DNA from 4 places in the Streptomyces sp. NPDC033136 genome. Region 3 is predicted to be linked to each of the others. Evidence: riboswitches for the same ligand, from Rfam matches in the RefSeq annotation. Region 3 holds a riboswitch; each other region holds the start of a gene.
The links. A riboswitch is a leader RNA that binds a small molecule or an ion and turns the genes downstream of it on or off. The one in region 3 is predicted to bind cyclic di-AMP.
Positions count from the first base shown of each region.

Region 1: linked by a shared signal. The riboswitch ahead of ACZ5TL_RS04885 (LysM peptidoglycan-binding domain-containing M23 family metallopeptidase) and the one ahead of ACZ5TL_RS31800 (transglycosylase SLT domain-containing protein) in region 3 are both predicted to bind cyclic di-AMP.
Region 2: linked by a shared signal. The riboswitch ahead of ACZ5TL_RS00065 (M23 family metallopeptidase) and the one ahead of ACZ5TL_RS31800 (transglycosylase SLT domain-containing protein) in region 3 are both predicted to bind cyclic di-AMP.
Region 4: linked by a shared signal. The riboswitch ahead of ACZ5TL_RS27775 (C40 family peptidase) and the one ahead of ACZ5TL_RS31800 (transglycosylase SLT domain-containing protein) in region 3 are both predicted to bind cyclic di-AMP.

Region 1 is NZ_JBVIPD010000002.1:379,667-383,848, forward strand. It holds gene ACZ5TL_RS04880 (alpha-galactosidase) at 1-1,678, shown strand, start outside; cyclic di-AMP (ydaO/yuaA leader) riboswitch at 1,995-2,149, shown strand; gene ACZ5TL_RS04885 (LysM peptidoglycan-binding domain-containing M23 family metallopeptidase) at 2,154-3,092, shown strand; gene ACZ5TL_RS04890 (DUF6250 domain-containing protein) at 3,285-4,001, shown strand; gene ACZ5TL_RS04895 (SGNH/GDSL hydrolase family protein) at 4,147-4,182, shown strand, end outside.
Region 2 is NZ_JBVIPD010000001.1:17,004-21,185, forward strand. It holds gene ACZ5TL_RS00060 (PrsW family intramembrane metalloprotease) at 1-489, shown strand, start outside; gene ACZ5TL_RS00065 (M23 family metallopeptidase) at 650-1,690, opposite strand; cyclic di-AMP (ydaO/yuaA leader) riboswitch at 1,702-1,858, opposite strand; tRNA gene ACZ5TL_RS00070 (tRNA-Met) at 2,170-2,243, opposite strand; gene ACZ5TL_RS00075 (dihydrofolate reductase family protein) at 2,367-3,497, opposite strand; gene ACZ5TL_RS00080 (MarR family winged helix-turn-helix transcriptional regulator) at 3,575-4,090, shown strand.
Region 3 is NZ_JBVIPD010000023.1:60,459-64,640, forward strand. It holds gene ACZ5TL_RS31790 (GNAT family N-acetyltransferase) at 1-380, opposite strand, end outside; gene ACZ5TL_RS31795 (HAD family hydrolase) at 567-1,415, shown strand; gene ACZ5TL_RS31800 (transglycosylase SLT domain-containing protein) at 1,379-2,158, opposite strand; cyclic di-AMP (ydaO/yuaA leader) riboswitch at 2,162-2,337, opposite strand; gene ACZ5TL_RS31805 (polyprenyl synthetase family protein) at 2,840-3,850, shown strand; gene ACZ5TL_RS31810 (LolA family protein) at 4,082-4,182, shown strand, end outside.
Region 4 is NZ_JBVIPD010000017.1:134,333-138,514, forward strand. It holds gene pcrA (DNA helicase PcrA) at 1-2,149, opposite strand, end outside; cyclic di-AMP (ydaO/yuaA leader) riboswitch at 2,454-2,612, shown strand; gene ACZ5TL_RS27775 (C40 family peptidase) at 2,620-3,801, shown strand; gene ACZ5TL_RS27780 (SLAC1 family transporter) at 3,871-4,182, shown strand, end outside.

The sequences.
Region 1 (4,182 bases), on a different contig from region 3:
GACCCTGGACAACCAGGGGCCGGCGGTCGAGGTGCTCCGCGCCGACTCCGCCACCTGGACCCTCCCGGACCGCGACAGCTGGCGGCTGTCCCAGCTGCACGGCCGCTGGGGCGCCGAGTCCCGGCTGACGCGCTCGGCCCTCACCCACGGGGAGAAGGTCATCGGCAGCCGCCGCGGCCACACCTCCCACCAGCATCTGCCGTGGGTCGCCCTCGACACCGACGCCACCGAGGAGCGCGGCGAGGTCTACGGCTGCGCCCTCGGCTGGTCCGGGTCCTGGCGGATCGCCGTGGCACAGCTCCCGGACGGACGCGTGCAGATCACCGGCGGCGCCGGTTACGACGACTCGGGCCTGCTGACGCTGGGCACGGGGGAGTCGTACACGACCCCCGTCTTCGCCGGGCTCTGGAGCGACGGCGGCTTCGGCGGGGCGAGCCGTGCCTGGCACGCCTACCAGCGGGCCCACGTGATCCCGGACGCCGGCCAGGACCGGCCGGTGCTGTTCAACTCCTGGGAGGCCACCGAGTTCGACATCTCCGAGGAGCAGCAGCGGGTGCTGGCCGAGCGGGCGGCGGCCATGGGGGTCGAGCTGTTCGTGGTGGACGACGGCTGGTTCGGGGCGCGCACCAGCGACCGGGCCGGGCTCGGCGACTGGACACCGAACCCCGACCGCTTCCCCGGCGGGCTGGGGCCGCTCGCCGACCACGTGCACGGCCTCGGCATGCGGTTCGGGATCTGGGTCGAGCCCGAGATGGTCAATCCGGACAGCGAGCTGTACCGTACGCACCCCGACTGGGTGCAGTACCAACCGGGACGAAAGCGGACGGAGTTCCGCAATCAGCTCGTACTCAATCTGGCCCGTGAGGACGTCCAGGAGTACCTGTGGGAGCAGCTCGACAGGCTGCTCTCCGGCGCTCCGATCGACTACGTCAAGTGGGACTTCAACCGCTGCTTCACCGACGCCGGCTGGCCGGAGGACCCCTACCCGCAGCGGCTGTGGGTCGACCACGTCCGTGGCCTGTACGCCCTGCTGGACCGGCTGCGGGCCGCGCACCCGGGCGTGGCCTTCGAGTCATGCTCGGGCGGTGGCGGGCGGATCGACCTCGGGGTGCTGAGCCGCACGGACCAGGTGTGGACGTCGGACAACACCGACCCGCTCGACCGGCTCGCCATCCAGCACGGATTCAGTCAGATCCACCCGGCCCGGGTCATGGCCGCCTGGGTCACCGACAGTCCGAACGCCATGCTCAACCACCGGGCCAGCTCCCTGCGGTTCCGGTTCGTCAGCGCCATGGCCGGGGTGCTCGGCGTCGGCGGCGACCTCACGAAGTGGACGGAGGAGGAACTCGCCGAGGCGCGGCAGTGGGTGGGGCTCTACAAGGAGATCCGGCCCGTGGTGCAGCGCGGCGACCTGTATCGGCTGAGGCCCCCGGAGGGCGGCCTCAGTGCGGTGCAGTACGTCCTCGGTGACGAGACCGTCGTCCTCGCCTGGCTCCAGGCGCAGCGCTACGGCGAGCCCGTGCCGGCGCTCAGGCTGCGCGGCATCGACCCGGCAGCAACGTACGAATGCCTCGAAACGGGCGAAGTTCACCGGGGTGCCGTGCTGCGGCATCACGGACTGCGGGTCGGGTTGCACGGGGACCTGGACGCCACCGTCGTCCGCCTTAAGCGGAAGTAGCCCTTCTGTCCGAATGGAGTGTTTCCCATCCTTTCGCCATAACGTGCCCCGATCGTAAAGAAGATGAGATCGGGGTGCGTGACCATCGTCATATTCGTGACGATGCGTTGTCGCCATGTTCACGTAATTCTGGCGATATTCAGGGTGGTTGAGCAAAGCGGGAGATCGCTGATCCACGCTCGGTGACGGCGAATGTGCCGACGCGTCAAGAAAAAAGCCGTCACAGGAAACCGCAAGCTTGTCCCATTGCGTCTTGGTCGCTTACGTTCCACACCCATCCGGACGGACGCCTAATCCTGCCGCCGCCCGGAGCCCCACACACTGACCCGACGTACGGCAGGAGCGGGGGACCCACAGGTAAGACGCCTGTTCCGGTTCCCGGAACGGCTTGGGGTTAAGCCGCGCCTCGGCGCGGCCGGGCATCTCCAGCTCGCACCCGACAGCTCACCTCGCAGGCGACGGAGAGGAATTCGCCATGCCCGCGAAGGGTAAGCACCGCCGCCCCAAGACCCAGCGTTTCACCCGCTCCATCGCCGCCGCCGGAACCGGCGGGGCCGCTCTCGCCCTTCCGCTCATGGGGGCCGCCGGAGCCCACGCCGCCACCGGCCAGTCGGCTCCGGAAAAGGCCGTCCAGTCCGCTCCGGCCGCCGAGAAGAAGGCCGCCGAAAAGGCCACGGGCGCTCGCACCTACACGGTGAAGGCCGGCGACTACCTCGCGAAGATCGCCGACGACCAGAACGTCAGCGGCGGCTGGAAGAAGCTCTACTCGGACAACCGGGACGCCGTCGGCGACGACCCGTCGCTGATCCACCCGGGCCTGAAGCTCTCCCTCGGCAAGAAGGCGGCGACGAGCGCGCCCAAGGCGCCGTCCGCGCCGAAGGCCTCGGCCGAGCGCCAGGCCGAGAAGCCGTCCTCCTCCTCCGAGTCGTCCGCGAAGGCGGACACCGCCGCGAAGCCGGCCGCCGCCAAGCCGGCCGCCAAGCCCGCGGCGGAGAGCAACTCCAGCGGCTACAGCTCCCCGGTGGCCGGTGCCACCGTCGGCACCCCGTACCGCATGTCCGGCAGCATGTGGTCCAGCGGCTACCACACCGGTGTCGACTTCGTCGTCCCGACCGGCACCTCGCTCAAGGCCGTCGGCGCGGGCACGGTCGTCTCCGCCGGCTGGGGCGGCGCGTACGGCAACCAGGTCGTCATCCGTCTCGCCGACGGCAGCTACGCCCAGTACGCCCACCTGTCCCAGCTCTCCGTCTCGGCCGGCCAGACCGTGGCCGCCGGGCAGCAGATCGGCCTGTCCGGTGCGACCGGCAACGTCACCGGTCCGCACCTGCACTTCGAGATCCGCACCACGCCGGACTACGGCTCGGACGTGGACCCGGTCGCCTACCTGCGCTCGCACGGCGTCTCCGTCGGCTGACCGGCCGACAGCACCACCTGCCTGACACGCGACCGAAGGCCGGACCCCGATTCCCGGGTCCGGCCTTCGGTCGCGTGCGCCTCCGCCGATCCCCAAGGGATCGACAGCGGGCGGCAGTTGGGACAGAGTGATCCCGACCGGAGTGCAAGCGCTTTCTGGAGCTTCCAGACGGATCCCGAGGAGCTGTGTCCCGTGCCGACCACCCGCAGAGCGTTCACCACCCTGGCAGCCGGAGCCGCCCTGGCGGCGCTCGCCCCGGCGGCGACCGCGCACGCCGAGCCCCGTCACCGCCGTCTCATCGCCCACGACGACTTCCGCCACGGCCTCACGCAGTGGGTGACCGAACTCCAGGACGGCGGCACCGTGACCGCCTCCCGCGGCGTGCTGGAGATCGACGTACCGAGCGGGGCGACCGTGTGGTTCACACGGCGGCTCGAAGGGCCGTACGTCCTCGAGTACACCGCCACGCCCGTCTCCGCCGGCGGGGTCAACGACCGGGTCTCGGACCTCAACAACTTCTGGAACGCGACCGACGTCCGCTCCCCGGACGATCTCTTCGCCACACCACGCGGTGGCGCCCTCGCCGAGTACGACCACCTCGCGATGTATTACGCCGGCTACGGAGCCAACTACAACACCACGACCCGGCTGCGCCGTTACGTCGGCGAGCCCGGCGTCCGCCCCCTGGTGTACGACTACACCGAGCCGTTGCTGGTCCCGAACGAGCCGAACCGGGTCCGGATCGTCTCCGACGGATCCACGGTCAGGTGGTGGAACAACGGGCGGCTCGTCTTCGACCACACCGACCCGCAGCCCTACACGGGCGGCCACTTCGCCTTCCGGACGGTGTGGAGCCATTTCCGGATCACCGGATTCCGGGTCTGGCGGCTCACCCCGAAACATCCCTGACAAGCTGCGTATTCCGGAGTTGGCGAACGCTTGGGGAGTGGCTTATCTCACCACTCGTCAACCCCTTCCTACGGTCGCGTAAGTCACATTGGAAGGTGAATCATGAGCGGCTGTGGCAGACGATTCGAAGAGTGACAGCAGAGCAGTGATCGGGTCGTACGTGGCGGTGGGGGACAGCTTC
Region 2 (4,182 bases), on a different contig from region 3:
TTCATGGTGCCCATCTTCGGGCTGCTGACGTGGCTGGTGGTCTGGACACGGCAGCGGGAGCTGAGGACCGTACGGGAGGAGCTGCCCGCGTACGCGGTGGCCGGCTGGCTGTCCGCGGCGGAGCCGTACGCGCTCGGCTCGATGCGGGCCCGGCGGATCGCGCGCCGGTACGCCCGCCGGCACGCGGGGAAGGCCGCGGCACGGGAGGTGGCGCGGTACGAGGCGTACGCGACGTCCCTGGCGTTCCTGCGGCACCGGGCCCGCCGCGGCCGAGCCGGGGCCGGCTTCGTGGAACGGGAGCGGGAACTGCTCGGCGAACTGTGGCGACGGCGGGAGGCGGCCCGCCCCGCGCTGGGCCACGCTGCACGCGTCACGGCCCCTCCGGTACCGGTGGCGGCCCCGCCCTGGCCGATGTACGGGGCGTACGAGGTCGGGGTGCACGGGTACGGCCATCAGCCGTACCCCGCGTACAACCCGTACCGGTCGTGAGGAAGCCCGGGCGCTGGCGCCGGGCACGGAACGGCCGCCGGGCCCGTCCGCTCGGCAGGACCCCGTGACCGCCCCCGCACCTGCGAAACCGGCAGCCCTGATGCCGGGGGGGGCGTCATCAGGGCTGCCGGTGCTTCGACTGGCGGTTAGCGGTTAGCGGTTAGGGGTTCAGTCCCTTGTCCCGCAGCCAGGCCATCGGGTCGATGCCGCTGCTGGAACCGGCAGCGTGGACCTCGAGGTGCAGGTGCGCGCCGGTCACGTTGCCCGTGGCGCCGACGCGGCCGATGACGTCACCGGTGCTGACCTTCTGGCCGACGCTGACGCCGATGGACGACTGGTGCGCGTACCAGATCTCCGTGCCGTCATCGAGGGTCAGGACGGTCTTGTAGCCGTACGAGCCGCTCCAGCCCGCCTCCGTGATCGTGCCGCTGTGGACCGCCTTGACCGGGGTACCCGTGGGCGCGGCGAAGTCCAGGCCCGTGTGGTAGCCGGAGGACCAGTAGGCGCCGGCCTGGCCGAAGGTGGAGGTGACGGTGTACGAGGAGGTCGGCAGCGTGTACTGCTTGGCGAGGGCGGCGAGCCGCTCGGCCTCGGCCTTCTTGCGGGCCTCCTCCTCCGCCTTCTTCTTGGCTTCGGCGGCCTTGGCCTTGGCTTCCCTCTCCGCCTTGGCGACGGCTTCCGCCGCTGCCTTCTCGGCGGCGGCCGCGGCGTCCTGCGCGGCCTTGGTCTCGATCTGGTCCTGCTGGTGCTCGACCTGGGCCAGGATCCGGGCGCGCAGCGCCTCGCCGGCGCCGTTGGTGCCGTCGGTGCCCTGCTCGGTCTCGGCGGACACCGTGCCGAGGCTGCTGAGCGGGGTGGCGGAACCTTCGGGGGTGTCGTCGTCCGAGATGAGGGAACCCACCGAGGGAAGGTCCGGAACGGAGATCGACACCGGCGGCTTGCCGGTCTGGGCGCTGGCCATGCCGCCCGCGCCCACGGCGGCTATGACGCCGACGCCCAGGACGGTGGAGCTGCGGGCGAGCCCTCCGCCGCGCTGCTTGGTGACGCGGTGCCGGCCACGGACGGGACGGATGGACTCCGCCGTGGGGTTCCACTCCTGGAACGGGCCCTCATCGGTGCGCTGACCGCCGTAGCCGAAGAACTCGGTGTCGCGCTGGTCCGTCGCGAGCGGGGCCTCGGGGGCAGGCCGGTTGGACGCCACGTAGGCGTACTCCTTTCCTTCCTTCTCGCCTACCGGGTTAGCTGACGGGTTCGGAGCAGGAAGGTCTCCTACGCGCGTATACCGGCCGTGCTTCCACGGCGGCATACGCCCGATTCACCCCAAGTGGTGGTTCCCCGGTTCCCTTTCGGGATTCGGCGCGTGCGCACGGAGCCGCCTTCTGTGACGGCTGGGACGACCGCGCTGCGTTATCGAACGTTAATAGACGCGCGGTGGGTATTCCAGCGATTCCACTTGATCATTAACCTTTTTCGCGCGGACTTACCTGCCACGACCAGTCCAAATCGGGCGAGTTGGCCGCTCCGCAAGTGACTCCAGTGCTTTGACGGTGTGTCAGTTGTGATGCGGAGTGAGGTGCTTCGCTCACCGACAGTAAGGGCGAGTTCCGTACGGGAGGCTGGGGAAGTCCCGGAAAACACCGAGGGCCGGAACCCTTTCGGATTCCGGCCCTCGGCCTTCAGTAGCGGGGACAGGATTTGAACCTGCGACCTCTGGGTTATGAGCCCAGCGAGCTACCGAGCTGCTCCACCCCGCGCCGTTGTGACTCCAGTGTACGCCATCCGCGGGACCGCTCGCGCCACCCGCCCCTCAGCCACCCCTGGGCGCCCGCGCCGCACAGGTCCGCCACACGGTGAAAGCCCGTCGGCGCCGGGCAACGTCAGCGCGCCAGGTGGTCGTTCGGGGCCTTGGCCCGCTCCTCGTACTCCGGGAGGACGAGGACCTCCACTCCCCCGGCCGCCAGGAGGCCGCTGCCGTCGGCCTCGGTCACGAAGGTGTCCGGCTCGCGCCAGGCCGTGACGACCCGGCGGACACCCGCGTCGAGGATCAGCCGGGCACAGGGGGCGGGGCGGGAGGCGCGGCGGGCGCAGGGCTCCAGGCTGCTGTACACCGTCGCGCCCGCGAGCCGCGGGTCGGCCGGGTCGGTCTTGGCCAGGGCCGCCTCCTCGGCATGCACGACCGGGTCGCCGCCCTCTCGGGAGTGACCACGGGCCAGTTCCGTGCCGTCGGCCGCGACCACCACCGCGCCCACGCTGAACGCCGCGCCCGAGGGCGGGCACCGCTCCGCCAGTTCGCAGGCGAGGGCCAGCCAGTGGTGGTCGGCGGCGACCGGGAGGGGGCCGGTACCCGGGGCGGTCGGTTCGTAGCGCATGAGGACGACGTCCTCGATCCGCCTGGTCTCCAGCAGCCGGAGCCGGCCGGCCTGGTAGCCGCCGGGCCCGAAGAGGCGCGGCGCCCCGGGGTCGCCCACGAACAGCGGGGCGAGGACCAGTTGGAGCTCGTCGGCGAGGCCCTGGGTGAGGAGCTGGGTGTGGATCTGGCCGCCGCCCTCGACCATGAGCCGCCGTACGCCCCGGACGTCGTGCAGGTGGGTGAGGAGCCGGCGCCAGTCGAGGCCGGGGCCGAGGGGGACGATGCCGGTGTCGAGACCGAGGGCGCGGGCGCGCTCGGCGCCCCGGTCGGTCGTGTAGAGGACCTTCTCGCCGCCGGTGTGCCAGAACCGGGCGTCCGGGTCGAGGTCGCCGGAGCCGCTGACGGTGACCTTGAGGGGGTACTCCGGCTCGCCGGCGGCCGTGCGGGCGGCGCGCCGCTCGGCGGAGTTGACCAGGAGCCGCGGGTTGTCGGCGCGCAGCGTGCCGGCGCCGACCAGGATCGCGTCGACGGACGCCCGGACCTCGTCGACCCGGTCGAAGTCGGCGGGGCTGGACAGGAGCAGGCGTTCGGGTCCGGTGTCGTCCAGGTAGCCGTCGAGGGAGACGGCGGCGGACAGCAGGACGTACGGGTGGGGCATCGACGCTCCGCGACTGGTCGGGACGGCGGGACTGGACAGGTCTTGGTTCAAGTTTGAAACAAACCTACACTGGCGACATGACGACTCGCTGGCTCACCTCCGAGGAGCAGCGCGCCTGGCGCGCCTACATCGCCGCCTCGCTGCTCCTGGAGGACGCGATCGACCGGCAGCTCCAGCAGGACGCCGGCATGCCGCACCTGTACTACTCCATCCTGTCCGTCCTGTCGGAGTCCCCGGACCGGCGACTGCGCATGACCGATCTCGCCGAGCGGCTGAAGATCACGCGCAGCCGGCTGACGTACGCGGTGACGCGATTGGAGAAGGACGGCATGCTGCGGCGCGAGGCCTGCCGGCACGACAAGCGGGGCAGCATCGCGGCCCTGACCGACGAGGGGTTCGCCGTACTGGATAGGGCGGCGCCCGGGCATGTCGAGACCGTGCGGAGTTTCCTGTTCGACCGGCTCAGCGAGGAGCAGGTGGGGCAGTTGGAGGAGATCTCGGCAGCGATCGCGCGAGGGCTCCAGGAGGACGGGACGCGGCCGGCGTCGGACGACGTGCCGTGGCGGCGGAGGTCCTCGTCGGCCTGTTCGTGACGCGCGCCACAAGGCACCGCGATCTCGTTGCTTCAAATTTAAAGCACGAGTAGGGTTCCGCTCGTGGTTATGCTTCAAATCTGAAGCAACAC
Region 3 (4,182 bases):
TGCTCCTCGGCCGCGTGGCGGACGAACAGCCGCTGCTCCGCCTCCAGGTTGTCGAAGGCGAACACCGACACCGAGCAGGCCCGCAGCAGTTCGCCGGTGTCGAGGCTCAGGCCGGGGCGCACGATCGCGCCCTGCGCGTCCGAGACGCCGAGCCCGATCGCCCGGCCCTGGCCCAACGGGCCCCGCTCGTAGGGCAGGAAGCCGACCGGCTCCAGCCCTTCGTAGACCACCGCGACCCGGGCCCGCGGCCTCACCCGGCCGACGGCTTCGGTGAACTCCGGCTCCATGAAAGGGTTGCGCGGTGCCCGCGAGGCGGCGCGCAGCGCGCGCCAGCGCTCCCTTTCCGCTTCGCCGAGCTCCCCGGGCCCAGCCACACGTATGCGCCCACTGCTCAACCTGACCCCCCGATCAAGTCCCCCCTGGACACTGGGAAGGTACCGCCCGAGACGCCCCCACGGGTAGGTAGCGGACCATCTTGTTGCCAACTGGTGCAGAGGCCTTCAACCGGGCAATCGGCGTCCACCGCGCGATGAAACGAGAGGGCGCGTTGTCCGTATTCTCTGATCATGGCCGCACCCATCGCATATTCACTCATCGCCACCGACCTGGACGGGACGCTGCTGCGCGGCGACGACACCCTGTCCGACCGGTCCCTCGCCGCGCTCCGGCGGGTGGCGGACGCCGGTGCCCAGCACCTCGTGGTGACGGGCCGGCCGGCACCCAGAGTGCGGCCGCTGCTGGACGACCTCCGGTGCACGGGGCTCGCGGTGTGCGGGCAGGGCGCGCAGGTGTACGACGCCGGTGCGGACCGCCTGCTGTGGTCGATCACCCTGGACCGGGAGCTGGCCGAGACCGCCCTCGGCAAGATCGAGGCCGAGGTGGGGCAGGTGTATGCGGCAGTCGACCAGGACGGCGTCGACGGGCTCACGCTGATCGAGCCGGGCTATCTCATGCCGCACCCGACCCTGCCCGCGGTACGGGTCGACCGGCGCGACGAGCTGTGGGGCGCGCCGATCAGCAAGGTGCTGCTGCGCCACTCCTACCTGACGGACGACGAACTGGCGGCGACGGCCCGCTCGGTGGTCGGCTCCCTGGCGACGGTGACGATGTCGGGGCCCGGCACGGTCGAACTCCAGCCGTGCGGTGTCACCAAGGCGACGGGCCTGGCGCTGGCCGCCGAGCACCTGGGGCTGCGGCCTGCGGACACGATCGCCTTCGGTGACATGCCCAACGACATCCCGATGTTCGACTGGGCCGCGCACGGCGTGGCGATGGCCAACGCCCATCCCGAACTCAAGGCCGTGGCCGACGAGGTCACCTCGTCGAACGAGGACGACGGCATCGCCGTCGTCCTCGAGCGACTGCTGGGCGGGACGGCTCAGTACGGGCCGTTGACGTTGTCGATCGAGCCGTAGCGGTCGGCCGCGTAGTTGCAGGCCGCCGTGATGTTGGCGACCGGGTCGTACGGGTCGTAGGGGGTGCCGGACACGTGGTAGGCGGCGAAGGTCGGGTCGATGACCTGGAGCAGCCCCTTGGACGGGGTGCCCTTGGCGGCGTTCGAGTCCCAGTTGTTGATCGCCAGGGGGTTGCCGGACGACTCGCGCATGATGTTGCGGTGGATGCCCTCGTACGAGCCCGGGATCCCCTTCTGCGCCATGATGTCCAGCGCCTCGCGGATCCAGCCGTCCAGGTTGTTCGCGTAGGTCTTCGCGGAGACCTGGGTGGCCTGGGCGCCGCCGGCGGGCTTCGCGGCCGGCTTGGCGGGGGCGGAGGACTGGGTCGCCTTCTTCTTCACGGCGCCCGCCTTGGCCGTCTTCACCTTCAGCTTCAGACCCGGGTGGATCAGCTTCGGGTCGTCTCCGACAGCGGCGCGGTTGTCCTTGTAGAGCTGCTTCCAGCCGCCCGACACGTCGTACTTGCCGGCGATGCGGTAGAGCGTGTCGCCCTTGGTCACGGTGTACGTGAGGGACTTGAGGGCCTTGGCGGGCTGGGCCGCCTGCGGCACGGACTGGGCGGCGGTGCTCTGGGGTTCGGCGGCGCTCGCCTGCGTGGCGCCGAGGAGCGGAAGGGTCAGTGCCGCTCCGCCGGTGCCGGCGGCCACGACACGACGGGTGATCGGGTTGGTTCTGGGTCGACGGTGCTTACCTCGTCCGGGCATGGCGATGTTCCTCTCCGGCGCCTGCGAGGTGAGCTGTCGGGTTCGGGCCGGGAGGTGCCCGGCCGCGTACGGCGCTGTGCCGTGCGCGGCTTCACCCCGAGCCGTTCCGTCGTGCGGACCGGCGACTTACCTGGGTCCCCCGCTCCTGCCCTGCGTGAGTGAGTCGGTGTCTGTGGGGAGTCCGGGCGGTGGCAGGATTCGGCGTCCGCCGGACTGGGCCGGAACGTATGCGACAGCACATGTCGGGAACAAGCAGTGGAGTCACATATGGCGCTAGTCGACCTTGGTCGGGGGTAATGGGCCACTTGATCCTTTGCGTAAGCCAACGCTCAACTCGCCTGAACGGGACGGACGTACGGGCGCATGCCGGGTGGGACGGTGGAAGCGTGGGCGTGATTCAACTCACTGATCACACGCGCGTGGCGCAATGTCCGCCAAAGGGGATTCGCTTCCTCACCGGGGCAAATAGTGCATAGTTCGCTACCTCTGGGTAAGTCGATAAATATCCCCTCTTATGGGCTGATCGAAAACATAACGGTCGTGATCGGATACCACCCGCCCTGTAACCATGGGCGCTGGCGGTGATCGAAACGTGACCGGATACGCTGACTCGAGTGAGGGCAGCGACCTATCGACAATCCGCGTAAGCACCGGCAGACACCAGCAGACAGGAGACCCCTCGTGACCGACGTCGGGCCGTTCGGGCTGAGCGTGCGGGACCAGGCTCTGGAAGCCGATGTCCAGGCCGGACTGGCGGCTGTCGAGGAAGGCTTGCTCGAGGCCACCAAGAGTGAGGTGCCCTTCATCACGGAGGCCGCCCAGCACCTGGTGCGGGCCGGCGGCAAGCGGTTCCGGCCGCTGCTCGTGATGCTCTCCGCCCAGTTCGGCGACCGGCACGCACCCGGGATCGTGCCCTCGGCCGTCGTCGTGGAGCTGACCCACCTCGCCACGCTGTACCACGACGACGTGATGGACGAGGCCGCCGTGCGCCGGGGCGTCGCGAGCGCGAATACCCGTTGGGGCAACTCCGTCGCGGTCCTCACCGGCGACTTCCTCTTCGCCCGCGCCTCGCACATCCTGGCCGATCTCGGCCCCGAGGCCGTGCGGGTGCAGGCCGAGGCCTTCGAGCGGCTCGTGACCGGGCAGATCCTGGAGACGGCCGGGCCGCAGGACGGCCGCGACCCCGTCGAGCACTACTTGGACGTGCTGGGCGGCAAGACCGGCTCACTGGTCGCGGTGTCGTGCCGCTTCGGCGCGATGATGTCCGGCGCCGACGACACGGTCGTGGACGTGCTGACCCAGTACGGCGAGCGGCTCGGCGTCGCCTTCCAGCTCGCGGACGACGTCCTGGACATCGCCTCCGACTCCCACGAGTCCGGCAAGACCCCCGGCACCGACCTGCGCGAGGGCATTCCCACGCTGCCGGTGCTCCGGCTGCGCGAGCGCGCCGCCCGGCTCGGGCTCGCGGACGACGTCGCCCTGTGCGAGCTGCTGGACTCCGACCTCACCGACGACGCCCGGCACGCCGAGGCCCTGCGTCTGCTGCGGGCCCACCCGGCGCTGGAGCAGGCCCGGCGGGACACCGTCCGCTACGCCCAGGACGCCGGCTCGGCGCTGGCGCCCCTGCCGGAATGTGCCGCGAAGGCAGCGCTGGTGGAACTGAGCGACGCGGTGGTGCACCGGGCCGGCTAGGGCCTCCTGCCCGCCCGACCCCTACGGGTCGGAGGAGAAGCCGCCCTTCCGTGTCATACCCCAGCAGTACGCGGAGTTGAGTCCGGGGTCTGACGTATCTCCCTGGCCGATTTGGTCAGATGGAAACCAGGGAAAACACCACCCCTCACCTGTTCGGGTGAGAATGGCGGCTCTGGGACGAGTGCGTGGACGACACGGACAGCCGCCGCCGACCATGGAGGTAGGGCACACATGGCACCGTACGCATCCGACGACAGCACGACCGGCGGGGAGGTCGACGAGCAGCGCTCCGGGCGGCGCAAAGCCGCGCGATACGTCGTCCCGGTCACGGT
Region 4 (4,182 bases), on a different contig from region 3:
TGGACCTCGTCAGGTACAGCCGCTCGCGGGCGCGCGTGATGCCGACGTAGGCCAGGCGCCGCTCCTCCTCCAGTTCCTTGGTCTGGCCGAGGGCGCGCATGTGCGGGAAGACGCCGTCCTCCATGCCGGTCAGGAAGACGACCGGGAACTCCAGGCCCTTGGCGGTGTGGAGGGTCATCAGCGTGATGACACCGTCGCCGCCCTCCTCGTCCGGAATCTGGTCGGAGTCGGCAACCAGTGCGACCTGTTCGAGGAAGTCGGACAGCGTGCCCCCCGGAGCGGCAGCCTCCGCTGTTACCGCGCCCTCGCCGCGCTCCTGCTCGAACTCCATCGCGACGGCGGCGAGTTCCTGGAGGTTCTCGATCCGGGTCTCGTCCTGCGGGTCGGTGGAAGCCTGCAGCTCGGCGAGGTAGCCGGTGCGCTCCAGGATCGCCTCCAGCACGGTGGCCGGTCCGGCGCCGGACTCGACGATCGTACGGAGGTCCTCCATCAGCGTGTTGAACCGCTTGACGGCGTTGGTGGAGCGCGCCGCCATGCCGTACGCCTCGTCGACGCGCTTGAGCGCCTGCGAAAAGCTGATCTTCTCGCGCTGGGCGAGGGCGTCGATCATCGCCTCGGCGCGGTCGCCGATGCCCCGCTTGGGCACGTTGAGGATCCTGCGCAGCGGCACCGAGTCCTCGGGGTTGGCCAGCACGCGCAGGTAGGCCAGGACGTCCCGGACCTCCTTGCGCTCGTAGAAGCGGACGCCGCCGACGACCTTGTAGGGCAGGCCGACGCGGATGAAGACCTCTTCGAAGACACGGGACTGGGCGTTGGTGCGGTAGAAGACGGCGACGTCGCCGGCCTTCGCGTCGCCCGCGTCGGTGAGGCGGTCTATCTCGTCGGCGACGAACTGCGCCTCGTCGTGCTCGGTGTCGGCGACGTAGCCGGTGATGTGCGCACCCGTGCCGGCGTTGGTCCACAGGTTCTTGGGGCGGCGGGACTCGTTGCGCTCGATGACCGCGTTGGCCGCGCTGAGGATCGTCTGCGTGGAGCGGTAGTTCTGCTCCAGCAGGATCGTCGTCGCGTCCGGGTAGTCCTCCTCGAACTGGAGGATGTTGCGGATCGTCGCGCCGCGGAAGGCGTAGATCGACTGGTCGGCGTCACCCACGACGCACAGCTCGGCGGGCGGGACGTCGTCCGGGCCGGGCGGGACGTCGGTGGGGTGCTCGGCGGTGCCGACGAGTTCGCGGACGAGAGCGTACTGGGCGTGATTGGTGTCCTGGTACTCGTCCACCAGCACGTGGCGGAAGCGGCGGCGGTAGTGCTCGGCGACGTCCGGGAAGGCGCGCAGCAGGTTGACCGTCGTCATGATCAGGTCGTCGAAGTCGAGGGCGTTCGCCTCGCGCAGCCGCGACTGGTACATCGCGTAGGCCTGGGCGAGGGTCTTCTCGAAGCCTCCCCCAGACTCCGTCCGGGAGGTGCCCCCAGTGGCCTGGGCTGCGAAGTCCTCCTCGTCGATCAGCTCGTTCTTCAGGTTGCTGATCTTGGCGCTGAAGGACTTCGGCGGGAAGCGCTTGGGGTCGAGGTCCAGGTCGCGGCAGACCAGGGCCATCAGGCGCTTGGAGTCGGCGGCGTCGTAGATCGAGAAGGAGGAGGTGAAGCCGAGCTTCTTGCTCTCCCGCCTCAGGATGCGCACGCACGCGCTGTGGAAGGTCATGACCCACATGGCGTTCGCGCGCGGGCCGACGAGCTGCTCGACGCGCTCCTTCATCTCGCCGGCGGCCTTGTTGGTGAAGGTGATCGCGAGGATCTGGCCCGGGTGCACGTCCCGCTCGGCGAGCAGGTGGGCGATGCGGTGCGTGAGCACACGGGTCTTGCCGGAGCCGGCGCCGGCCACGATGAGCAGCGGGGAGCCGGAGTGGACGACGGCGGCGCGCTGGTTGTCGTTCAGCCCCTCCAGGAGCGTGGCGGTGTCCACCACTGGGCGCGGGGCGCCGTCCCGGTAGTAGGAGTCCCGGTCCGGCGGCACGTCGAACTTCCCGCCGAACAGATCGTCCGGAACCGGCTCCGGAGCGTGATCGTCCTCGGGTGGCGGCGGGGGCTCGTCCGCGGGGCCCCGCTGGGCCTGGAGGTCCGCCAGGAAGCTGTCGTCAAAGAGGCTGCTCATCGCTCTCCGAGTCTAGGGCGCCCCACTGACAGCCCGCCGCCGCCCTGAGAACATCACCGAAAGGATCCCCTCGTCACCCTGTATCCCTGCACGATCACAGCCCGCTACGGCCGTCACAATTATGACGAACTCATGACGAACCCTGCCCCGTCGATGACTCTCAGCGACGCACTCAGGTAAGGTCACGAAAATGTATCGGGCATATCGCCCATCAACCTTCACAGGGGCCACACGAGTTGGCTACGGTGCGACCAGGCCGCACGACCCCCACCGGCGAACGTCGCCGGGCCGCGCGGCCTCCGTCGAGTCCGGTGTGCCGCAAAGCAGCCGGAGCCGGGGACCCAACCGAAACCTTGGGGTGAATCGGCCCGACTCCTTTCGAGGAGAAGGCCGTAGGGCAACCCTTCCGAACCACCCGCCCGAACCCGACAGCTAACCCGGTAGGCGGACGATGGAAGGAGTCGCCTCCCTTGGCGTCGCACCGCAAGTCGCGTCCTACGGGTACGCGCGTAGCAGGCATACGGACCCCCGCCCTCGCAACGGCGGCCCTCACCTCCGTGGCCCTGCTGTCCCAGTCGGCCAACGCCGCCCCCGAGGCCGACGACAAGCCGAGCCTGGAGGAAGTCGAGAAGAAGGTCGACGCCCTGTACCGCCAGGCCGAGTCGGCGACCGGCAAGTACAACGCGGCCAAGGAGAAGACCGCGAAGCAGCGCAAGCGCGTCGACACCCTCCTCGACGACGTCGCGCAGCGCACCCAGAAGCTCAACGAGGCGCGGGAGGAGCTGGGTTCCTTCGCCTCCGCCCAGTACCGCACCGGCGCCGCCGCCCCGGAGACGGCGACGTTCCTGCTGTCGGACACCCCGCAGGACTACTTCGACCAGACCCATCTGATGGACCGGATGACCGGCCGCCAGAAGGTCGCGGTCGACGACTACGTCACGCAGCAGTCCGAGACGATGAAGAAGCGCCAGGAGGCCACCGAGAGCCTCGAGACGCTCACCGAGACGCAGAGCGACCTGAAGACGGCCAAGGCGACCGTCCAGAAGAAGCTCGCCGACGCGCGCGAGCTGATGTCGAGGCTGACCGCCGAGGAGAAGGCGCGGCTCGCGGCGATCGAGCGGGAGAAGCAGGAGGAGGCCGCCCGCAAGGCCGCCGAGCTGGCCCGGCAGCAGGCCGCACAGCGGGCCGCGCAGCAGCAGGCGCAGGAGGAGGCCGCCCAGCAGCAGGAGAGCGGATCCTCGTCGGCGGGCTCCGGCCCGACCTCCTCGACGGCCCCGGCCGACTCCTCGTACACCACCAAGGCCGACAAGGCCCTCGCCTTCGCCCGCGCCCAGATCGGCAAGCCGTACGTCTGGGGCGCCGTCGGCCCCGGCTCCTACGACTGCTCCGGCCTCACCCAGGCCGCGTGGAAGGCCGCGGGCGTCACCCTGCCGCGCACGACCTACGACCAGGTCGACGCCGGCACCACGGTCCCCCTCTCCCAGGCCCAGCCCGGTGACCTGGTCTTCTTCTACAACGACCTCACCCACGTCGGCATCTACATCGGCAACGGCATGATGATCCACGCCCCGAAGCCCGGCACCTACGTGCGCGAGGAGTCGGTCTACTACGACGGCGAGTCGGCGATCCACAGCGTGGTGCGGCCGGCCTGAGGACCCTTTTGAGGGGCACGCGCGCGTGCCCCTCTCCTCACGCGCGCGGCGCTCTCTAGCATCGGCGCCATGTCCGGTCCCTCCCCGCTCACCCCCTGGTGGGCGATGTACGCGCTGGCGACCGGCACCGTGTCGGTCGGTCTCGACTCCGCGGGGTACGCGGTCCCCTCCCGCATCGTCCTCGTCCTGGCCTGTGCGGCCTGGCTGGGGGCGGTCGCGTCCGCCGTGCCCCGCCTGCCGCGGCCGGGGCGGCGGACGGAGACAGCGGCCGCGCTCACCTTCGTGGCCGCGACCGCCATGGTGGGCACCGGCTTCTCCGCGGCGGGGCAGCGCGGGCCGGCCGCGGCGCTGCTGGCGTTCGCCGCGCTGGTCTGGACGGTG